3 regions of the Mesorhizobium sp. M0587 genome follow, and region 3 is predicted to be linked to each of the others. Evidence: riboswitches for the same ligand, from Rfam matches in the RefSeq annotation. Region 3 holds a riboswitch; each other region holds the start of a gene.
The links. Region 3 has a riboswitch for thiamine pyrophosphate ahead of thiB (thiamine ABC transporter substrate binding subunit). Riboswitches for the same ligand answer to the same signal wherever they lie in the genome.
Positions count from the first base shown of each region.

Region 1: another riboswitch for thiamine pyrophosphate. It lies ahead of thiC (phosphomethylpyrimidine synthase ThiC); the one in region 3 lies ahead of thiB (thiamine ABC transporter substrate binding subunit).
Region 2: another riboswitch for thiamine pyrophosphate. It lies ahead of NKI49_RS14105 (YkoF family thiamine/hydroxymethylpyrimidine-binding protein); the one in region 3 lies ahead of thiB (thiamine ABC transporter substrate binding subunit).

Region 1 is NZ_JAMYQP010000021.1:36,170-39,438, forward strand. Features, by position in the region: gene NKI49_RS19325 (ATP-grasp domain-containing protein) at 125-1,429, shown strand; TPP riboswitch at 1,652-1,768, shown strand; gene thiC (phosphomethylpyrimidine synthase ThiC) at 1,872-3,269, shown strand, end outside.
Region 2 is NZ_JAMYQP010000012.1:145,204-148,472, reverse strand. Features, by position in the region: gene msrA (peptide-methionine (S)-S-oxide reductase MsrA) at 1-356, shown strand, start outside; gene NKI49_RS14115 (hypothetical protein) at 508-825, opposite strand; gene NKI49_RS14110 (hypothetical protein) at 746-1,048, opposite strand; TPP riboswitch at 1,043-1,156, shown strand; gene NKI49_RS14105 (YkoF family thiamine/hydroxymethylpyrimidine-binding protein) at 1,147-1,755, shown strand; gene NKI49_RS14100 (ABC transporter permease) at 1,804-2,622, shown strand; gene NKI49_RS14095 (ABC transporter ATP-binding protein) at 2,619-3,269, shown strand, end outside.
Region 3 is NZ_JAMYQP010000010.1:35,171-38,439, reverse strand. Features, by position in the region: gene NKI49_RS11855 (ABC-F family ATP-binding cassette domain-containing protein) at 1-423, opposite strand, end outside; gene NKI49_RS11850 (thiamine diphosphokinase) at 425-1,069, opposite strand; TPP riboswitch at 1,157-1,271, shown strand; gene thiB (thiamine ABC transporter substrate binding subunit) at 1,315-2,313, shown strand; gene thiP (thiamine/thiamine pyrophosphate ABC transporter permease) at 2,544-3,269, shown strand, end outside.

The sequences.
Region 1 (3,269 bases), on a different contig from region 3:
AGATTTTACAACCGTCAGTCGTTGACAATGGTACGGCACCGCGAGTCTGAGGTCCGGCACGGCCATAAAAGTGACGCCGGTACCCTCGGACCGCCGCCAGCACGCAACATCGGGATTAACAGCAATGGTAAGAAGAAGAGCGCTCATATTGGTCGAAGGCCATAGGGGTACTGGTCAGCTATACGTCCAAGCGGCTCAGTGTCTTGGTCTTCATCCAATTACTCTGACGGCTGATCCACCTCGGTACGACTATCTTTCGGCGGAAAACGTTGAGGCAATCCGTGTCGACACTGGCAATCTCGAAGCGTTGGTCCGCGAAAGTTCGCGGCTGCGTGCTACCCACGACATTGCTGGCATTACTGGCTTTGCCGGGGACCATGAATCGATCTATGCGACAATTGGCAAGCTTTGCCGGCATTTCGATCTACCGGGACCGAACCCTGAATCGATTGAACGAAGCTGCGACAAATTCAAGCAACGCCAACTCCTCGCGCAGGCCGGCGTTCCAATACCGGCTTATCGGTTGGCAACGAATGCGGCGGAGGTAGAAAGCTCGGCTGCAGAGATCGGCCTGCCCGTGATTCTTAAGCCGGCAGTAGGCAGCGGCAGCATGGGTGTCCGATTGTGCCGCAGCCTCGAAGACGTAGCCGAACATACGACCTATCTATTGGGCGGAAAGCACATATGGCGGTCTACACCGAAAATACTCGTCGAAGAATTCGCACAGGGCCCGTTCTATAGCATTAATGTTATGGGGAATGAGGTCGTTGCGATTTGCGCCAATGACTTTGGTCCCCTCCCCCATTTCGTCATACGTGAGGTGACGTATCCGGCCCTGCTAACCGATCAGGAGCGTGAGCGCATCGCCGATGTTTCGCTGAGCTGTTTGCGGGCTCTCGGCCTTGGCTGGGGGCCAACTAACATTGAACTCCGGTGCACGAAACGCGGTCCAGTTGTCATTGAAGTCAATCCGCGTCTTAGTGGCGCGCCCGACCCTCAACTGGTCCAGTTAGCTTACGGTGTCGACCTCGTCACCGAGCACATCAAGCTTGTCATTGGCGAGGAATGGGATCTGCGCAAAAAGCATTCGCATACTGCGGCCGCGCGATTCCTGCTTCCTGATCAAGATGGCACCCTCGACTGGATTGGTGGCGACACTCAGGCAGCTGCTATATCAGGTGTGGCCGAGGTCAAATTGAATGTTGAACCCAAGACACCGATCGTCAGGAAGGGGGATTTCCGAGACTGGATTGGACATGTCATTGCCACTTCGCCCAGCCGTGCTGAAACCGAGGGCGCCCTTCAGCGAGCGGTCGACTTGATCGAATGGTCGATCACCCCTTTTCCGGCGACAATAAGAGGTGATCGAGAGCACGATGTTTGTGGGGCGTTCGGGCGGCCCACCAGTTCTGTTCCGATCAGGCATTGACGGCTTAAGATCCTTGAAACGCAGCAGTTCCGTCTACGTCAATGTCACATCAAGTTTGACGAGGCAAATGCAGCTTTGGCCACACCTGCCTGTCTCCCGCGGAACTTCTCCGCGACCCATGGCGAGGCCGTCGGCCCAATTTGGGCCCAATTTGAATGCCGCCCACCGCCGCCGCAGGACGAACATGCGCTTGACAAGACAACGCCGGCCCATTCAACTTGAGGCATTCACCAGGGGAGTCCCGGCAAGGGGCTGAGATACTGCTGGCTTTCGCGGCGCAGTGACCCGTTGAACCTGATCCAGTTCATACTGGCGTAGGGACGGTGCAAGCGCTCTGCGGGAGTTCACGCCCGAGGTCCTGTTTCGGCAGGTCGACAGAAGCGTCTTTTCATCCTTCCGGCACAGAACTGGGTCTCCAATGCATGAGCAAAGGAGCCTCAAGATGAATGCCCTCACCCCAGCCGTCTCAACGGGACCGCTGCCTGCTTCGCGTAAGATCCACAAGCCCGGTGCCATCCACCCGCAGATCAGGGTGCCGATGCGCGAAATCTCCGTCCATCCGACAGCCGGCGAACCGCCCGTCACCGTCTACGATCCGTCGGGCCCCTATACCGATCCGGCTGTCGAAACCAGCATCGAAAAAGGCCTGGCCCGGCTTCGCCACGAATGGATCTTGGCGCGCGGCGATGTCGAGGTCTGCGACGGCCGCCATGTCCGGCCGGAGGACAACGGATTCGCGACGGGCGAACGCCTGACGCCAGAATTTCCCATCCGCCACCGACCGCTCAGGGCCAAAGCAGGCAAGGCGGTGACGCAGCTTGCCTACGCGCGCGCCGGCATCATCACACCCGAAATGGAGTTCGTCGCCATCCGCGAGAACCTTGGTCGCGAGATCCTGCGCGGCAAGCTTGAGCGCGACGGCGAGGCTTTCGGCGCGACGCTGCCCGATTTCGTCACGCCCGAATTCGTGCGTGACGAGGTGGCGCGCGGACGGGCGATCATCCCCGCCAACATCAACCATCCCGAGAGCGAGCCAATGATCATCGGCCGCAATTTCCTGGTCAAGATCAACGCCAATATCGGCAACTCCGCCGTCACATCGTCGATGGCGGAAGAGGTCGAAAAGATGGTGTGGGCGATCCGCTGGGGCGCCGATACGGCGATGGACCTGTCGACCGGCCGCAACATCCACAACATCCGCGACTGGATCGTGCGCAACGCGCCGGTGCCGATCGGCACGGTGCCGCTCTACCAAGCGCTCGAAAAGGTCGGCGGCATTGCCGAGGATCTGACCTGGGAGGTCTACCGCGACACGCTGATCGAACAGGCCGAGCAAGGCGTCGACTATTTCACCATCCACGCCGGCGTGCGGCTGCATTACATCCCGCTGACCGTCGACCGGGTGACGGGTATCGTCTCGCGCGGCGGCTCGATCATGGCCAAATGGTGCCTGCACCATCACCGGGAAAGCTTCCTCTACGAGCACTTCGCGGAGATCTGCGACATCGCCAGAGCCTACGACGTCTCCTTCTCGCTCGGCGACGGCCTTCGTCCAGGCTCGATCGCCGATGCCAACGACGCGGCGCAGTTCGCCGAGCTGGAAACGCTCGGCGAGCTGACGCAGATCGCCTGGGCGAAGGATTGCCAGGTGATGATCGAGGGGCCTGGCCATGTGCCGATGCACAAGATCAAGCAGAACATGGACAAGCAGCTCGCTGTCTGCGGCGAGGCGCCGTTCTATACGCTTGGACCGCTGACGACCGACATCGCGCCGGGCTACGACCACATCACCTCAGGCATTGGCGCCGCGATGATCGGCTGGTTCGGCACCGCCATGCTC
Region 2 (3,269 bases), on a different contig from region 3:
TCGAGATCAATTTCGACCCGGCCAAGATAAGCTACCGCACGCTCCTGGAATTCTTCTTCCAGATCCACGATCCGACGACACGCAACCGCCAGGGCAACGATGTCGGGATGAGTTACCGTTCGGCGATCTACTACACCAACGACGAGCAGAAGCGTGTCGCGGAGGACACCATTGCCGACGTCGATGCTTCCGGTCTGTGGCCGGGCAAGGTCGTTACCGAAATTGCGCCGGCCGGCCCGTTCTGGGAAGCCGAACCCGAGCATCAGGACTATCTGGAGAAATACCCCAACGGTTACACCTGCCATTTCGTCAGGCCGGGCTGGAAACTGCCGGTTCGTGAGAAGGCCGTTTCATAGCGATTAAGGCGACACTGCCGCCCGGTTGCCGACCGGCAGTGTCAGGCCTCAAATGCGCCTAACTTCAGCGTTCCGTGTCCGGGAATGCCAAGCCATCTGAAGAAAGCCGGGGAGCCCATGCTCCGCGGCTTTCTCTCTGATTGGGCAAGCCTCACTTGCCGCAATGATTGTCGTTGACTGTCGGCGTAGTGGTGCCGGGCGAGGTGTGGGTGGCGTCCGGCTGTGCACCCTGCGGGCCGGCGGGACAGTTTCTATCGGCATTCGAGTTCAGATCGCCGGGCACGCCGATGATGCTGTTGGTCGTGCTGGGATCGATCGTGTTCGGCGATGCCGGTGTGTTCGGGTCGACTGTAACCGACCGGCCGCTACCGCCGTTTCCGTCGGCGCCGTCATTGCCAGCGCTTTGCGCCATGGCCGACGTGGCGAGACCAATCGTGAGAGCCGAAGCTGCGAGGATTTTCATGAACATGGTTTGTCTCCATTTCTGTGAAGTCGTCGCTCATTTCTACGATGGTGATCGCATCGCGACTGTTGGGGGAACCGATCACGGCAGTGAAAGGTTCCGGATAAATTTCGCCCGGCGGTTTCGACTTCTTTCGTTCCATGATCAGGCTTGGCGCAATGTTTTTTGATGCGGCATCGACACAAAAACGACTTCCCAAATCGGGCGAATGGTGCTTTAACCCGCCCATCCACAGGGGTGCTCCGTACGGTCGGGGCTGAGACGGGGGCGGCAGGCCCACAGACCCTAGAAGCTGATCTGGGTAATACCAGCGGAGCGAGGCGGGCGATGTTTTCAGGCGCACAGATTTCCCTTTATCCCATGGCCGACGATTTCGTCGGCGTCATTCTCGGCGCGCTCGGCGCGCTCGATCCATACCGAGACAGGCTCAGGATCGAGACCGACGACATCTCGACCTTGCTGGTCGGGCCGCCCGAGGTGCTGTTTCCGGCCATGCGCGACCTGTTCGTGGCGGCTTGCGCCAGCGGCAAGCACTGCGTGTTTTCGGCGGCGATCTCGCGCGGTTGCCCGGGCGAGCCGGACGATCCGATCTGCCGCTCCGACGCGATCGGCGGCCCCGTCCTCCCGCTTGCGGAGCGCAAGGTGGCCGCCATCCGCGCCGTGCAGGCCATGCCCTCGACCGGTCAGCCGGCCGCGGCGCAGTTCTCGCTCTATGTGATGGGCACGGGCGATCACATGGACGAGATCTATGGCTGCATCGATTTCCTGAAACAGTCCGGCGTCTATGAGCGCTCAAAACATTTCTGCACCAAATTACGCGGCGATGCCGGCGCTATCTTCGCCACGCTGAACGAAGCTTTCTGCCGCTTCGGGCCGGCCGCCGGCCATGTCACCCTCGACGTCACGGTCTCGGCCAACAGCCCCACCGCTGCCTGAAGCTCAGCGCCTTTTTCGCGCAAACCGCCGTCACAGGTCTGTTCATCCGTGGTCTCATCGCCATCCAGCTATCCGCGTCGCCTCGCGGCCCTCCTCGCCAAGGCAGCACCGGCCGTGATTTCAGTCGGGTTGCTCCTGGTGGCATGGGAGTTTTACGCCCGTTATTCCGGGATCAAGCCGACGACGCTCCCGGCGCCGTCGCGCGTCTTCGCGCAAGCGATGCTCAATCGCGAGGCGCTGGTCGACAACGCCATCCCTACCATCCGCGCCACGCTGATCGGCTTTGCCTGCTCGCTCAGTGGCGCTTTCGCGCTGTCGATGCTGGTTGATTTCTTCCGGCCGCTGCGGCGTGCATTGTTTCCCGTCCTCATCGTCAGCCAGACCTTGCCGCTGGTGGCGATCGCGCCGCTGGTGGTGCTGTGGTTCGGCTTCGGGCTGATGCCCAAGATCATGCTGGTGGCGCTGGTCACCTTCTTCCCGATGCTGGTGGCGCTGGTGCAGGGTTATGAGGCAACCGAGGCCGAGATCGGCCAGATGCTGCGCGCCATGGGGGCAGGGCGCTGGCGCGTCTTCCTGCTGGCACGGCTGCCTTCGGCGCTGCCCTATTTCTTCGCGGGCCTGAGGATCTCGATCACCTACGCCGTGGTCGGCGCCATCTTCGCCGAATATGCGGGCGCGGCGAAGGGGCTGGGCATCTACATGCTCAACGCCAAGAACAATTTCCGCCCCGATCTGGTGCTGGCGGCCGTGGGCGCAAGCGCCGCGCTCACACTCGTCCTGTTCGGGCTGACGGTGCTGCTGCAGCGCCTGGCCATGCCTTGGGAACGAGCCGGCAGGGAGCCGGCAGGGAAGGGGCCGTCGCGATGAGCCGGCTCGAATTGCGGCATGTGCGCAAGGCGTTTGGCGGGCTCGATGTGCTCGCCGACATCTCGCTCAGCGTCGGCGCCGGCGAGTTCGTCTCCATCCTCGGTCCTTCGGGCGCCGGCAAGTCGACGCTGTTCCAGCTTCTGACCGGCGCCGAGCACGGCCAGGGACAGATGTTCTTCGACGGCGCTCCCCTCGACGACCATGGCAGGCATTTCGCCTTCATGCCGCAGCGTGACGCGCTGATGCCCTGGCGGCGCGTCCTCGACAACACGACACTTGGGCTCGAAGTGCAGGGCATCGGGCGCAAGGCGGCGCGGGCGCGGGTCGCGCCGCTGTTTTCCGAGTTCGGACTTGAAGGTTTCGAGCGGCATTTTCCGGCACAGCTTTCGGGCGGCATGCGCCAGCGCGCGGCGCTTCTGCGCACCGTGGTGCAGGAGCGCGACATGCTGTTGCTCGACGAGCCGTTCGGCGCCCTCGACGCCCTGACCCGCACCGCCATGCAACGCTGGCTGGAACGGATGTGGCGGCACCATAGCTGGACGGCGCTGCTGATCACCCACGATGTGCGCGAAGCCGTGTTCCTGTCCGACCGCATCTATGTGCTGTCGGCACGCCCGGCCCGCATCGTGCGTGAAATCACGGTGCCG
Region 3 (3,269 bases):
CAGAATGTCGGGTTCCGGCGCCATGACGCGGGCAAGTGCCGCGCGCCTGGCCTCGCCGCCGGACAGATCGTTCGGCCGTTCTTCGCCCGACAGGCCGAGGTGCTCCATCAGATAGCTGGCGCGGTAGGGATCGTCGGCGGGGCCAAGCCCGGCCTCGACATAGGCGCGCACGGTGGCGAAGCCTTCCATGTCGGGCATCTGCGGCAAATAGCGGACGGTCGCCGAAGGCTGGCGGAACACCTCGCCGTCCTGCGGCTCGATCAGTCCGGCGGCGATCTTGAGCAGCGTCGACTTGCCGGAGCCGTTGCGGCCGACCAGCGCGATCTTGTCGCCGGCCGAAGCGGTCAAGGCGGCGCCATCGAGCAGCGGCGCGCCACCAAAGGTCAGTTTTATCCCGTCGAGATTGAGAAGGGGCGGGGCCATGTCAGCTTTCAGCTAATGGATAGGGATGAGCAAGCAGCATCGCGCGGCCGTGGCCGAGGGCGATCTCAAGGCTGCCCTTGACTTCGTTGGAGATGGTCAGCGACGAGCCGAACGCCACCTGGACGTGGTTCAGCGGCCATTTGGCGCCGGAAACGGTCAGGCCGGCAAGTTCGGAGAAGCCAAGGATCGAAAACAGCGTGCCGGCGGCATAGTCGAAACTGGTTTTCCCGGACAGCAGAGGGACGCCTTCCTGGGCGCCGCTGGTCAAAAGTACTTCCGTTCCTGCCTCGGCCAGCCGCAGGCCGAGTGCCATATGCAGGAAGGCGTGGTCGGCGCGCTTGCCGCCGAAGGCGCCTGCAAGCACGAGACGGGTCGCACCGCGTTCGAGCGCAGCCGCGATCGCCAGTTCACCGTCGGTCTGGTCCTTCTCCGCCGGAAAGGTCCGGCGCGGTACGGCGGCGAGATCGTCAGGCAGATTGGCCGGCACGGAATCGAAATCGCCCACCCACAGCTCCGGGGTAAGGTCCAGCAGCCGCGCGTGGCCGATGCCGGCGTCGGCGGCGATCACGCGGGAACGTTCGACATGGCGGTCGAGCCGCGGCGTGCGGATGAGATCGCCGCCAAGCAGGATGGTGAATGTGCTCATATCCTGTCGCCCTTACCAGCCCGGCACGGGAAACGGAAGGCCGGCAAACTCCGCTTGCGTGGTTCGCCGGCCGGGCCTATGTGTCGAGGCGCTCTAACGGGGTGCCGGACGCGATCTTCGCGGACCGGCTGAGAGGCAGTCTCGCCAACCCGCTGAACCTGATCCGGTTTGTACCGGCGGAGGGATTAGACGTTTCGGACAGTCCGACGCCTCAATTCCCTTCAACTCGAACGAAGGAGGCGCCGATGCGCACGCTTTTATACTCTCTTGTCTCGGCAATGGTCCTGGCCCTGTCCGGACCGGCCTTGGCCAAGGACAAGCTCACCGTCTACACCTATGAAAGCTTCACCGCCGACTGGGGTCCCGGCCCGGTTGTGAAGAAGGAGTTCGAGGCGGAATGCGGCTGCGATGTCGAGTTCGTCTCGGTCGCCGATGGCGTGGCCTTGCTCAACCGCGTCAAGCTCGAAGGCGCCTCGACCAAGGCCGACATCGTGCTTGGCCTCGACACCAACCTCACCGCCGACGCCAAGGCCAGCGGCCTGTTCGCGCCGCATGGCGCGGTGACGGAGGTCAACGTGCCGGGTGGCTGGAGCGACGACACTTTTGTTCCCTTCGACTACGGCTATTTCGCCGTCGTCTATGACACGCAGAAGCTGAAGACACCGCCGAAGAGCCTGAAGGAGCTGGTCGAAGGCAGCGCCGACGACAAGATCGTCATCCAGGATCCGCGCACTTCGACACCGGGTCTCGGCCTGCTGTTGTGGGTCAAGTCGGTCTATGGCGACAAGGCGCCGGAGGCCTGGGCCAAGCTCAAGGCCAAGGTGCTGACCGTGACGCCGGGCTGGAGCGAGGCCTACGGCTTGTTCACCAAGGGCGAGGCGCCCATGGTGCTGTCCTACACCACCTCGCCGGCCTATCACATGGTCGCCGAAAACACCGAGCGCTACCAGGCGGCGTCCTTCGAAGAGGGCGAGTACCTGCAGATCGAGGTCGCCGGCATCACCACCACGGGGGCCAAGAATCCGCTGGCGGAAAAGTTCATGGCCTTCATGACCGGACCGAAATTCCAGGACGCCATCCCGGAGACCAACTGGATGTTCCCGGCCGGCAAGACCGACAAACCGCTCAACCCGGCCTTCGACAAACTGGTCAAGCCGACCAAGACCTTGCTGTTCAGCCCCGAGGAGGTCGCGGCCAACCGCAAGGCCTGGGTGGATGAATGGCTGGCGGTGATGAGCAAGTAGTTTGGCTATATGATTGAAAGATGATCGCCCTACGGCGCCCCCCTCTGTCCTGCCGGACATCTCCCCCACAAGGGGGAGATTGGCAGCTTCGTTGCCGGCTCGTTCCTGGCAGCGTTTGAGATTGGCGGAAGCCGCAGCGACATCCGATCTTCCCCCTCGTGGGGGAGATGTCCGGCAGTCACGTTCGTCAAGTCCCCGCCAGTCGATGATATCGAGGCAGATGGTGCAGCGTGCAACGCGCTGACCCCCGCACCACCGCCGGTGTCCTCGCACTCGCTGCAATCGCGCTCCTCATTGGCGGGGCGTTTGCCGGCCTGATCATCGAGGGTGCCCACGACTTATCCGGCGCGCGGGGGGCCTTCGACGCCTATCTCCTGCGCGTTATCCGCTTCACGCTCTGGCAGGCGGCGCTCTCGACGCTGCTTTCAGTCGGCCCGGCATTGTTCGTGGCGCGCGCGCTGTCGCGGCATCCAGCTTTCTTCGGCCGCGCCTTCATCCTGCAACTCTTCGCCATACCCCTGGCCCTGCCGGCGATCGTCGCGGCACTCGGCATCCTCGCCCTCTATGGCCGTGCCGGATATTTCGCCGGTCTGTTCAGTGCTGCTGGCGGTCAGAGCTGGCCGGGAATCTATGGCCTGTCCGGCATTCTAATCGCTCACGTTTTCTTCAACCTGCCACTGGCGACCAGGCTATTTCTGGAGGCGCTGCGGACCATACCTTCCGACCAGTGGCGGCTGGCGAGCCAGCTCGGCATGGGGGCGCGGCCGGCCTTCCGGCTGATCGAGTGGCCGACCTTGCGTGCCGCCTTGCCAGGTGTCGCCGGGCTTGTCTTCATGCTCTGCATCACCTCGTTCACCATCGTGCTGACGCTCGGCGGCGGGCCGGCCGCGACGACGCTCGAGGTCGGCATCTACCAGGCGCTGCGCTTCGATTTCGATCCGTCGCGGGCGGTGACG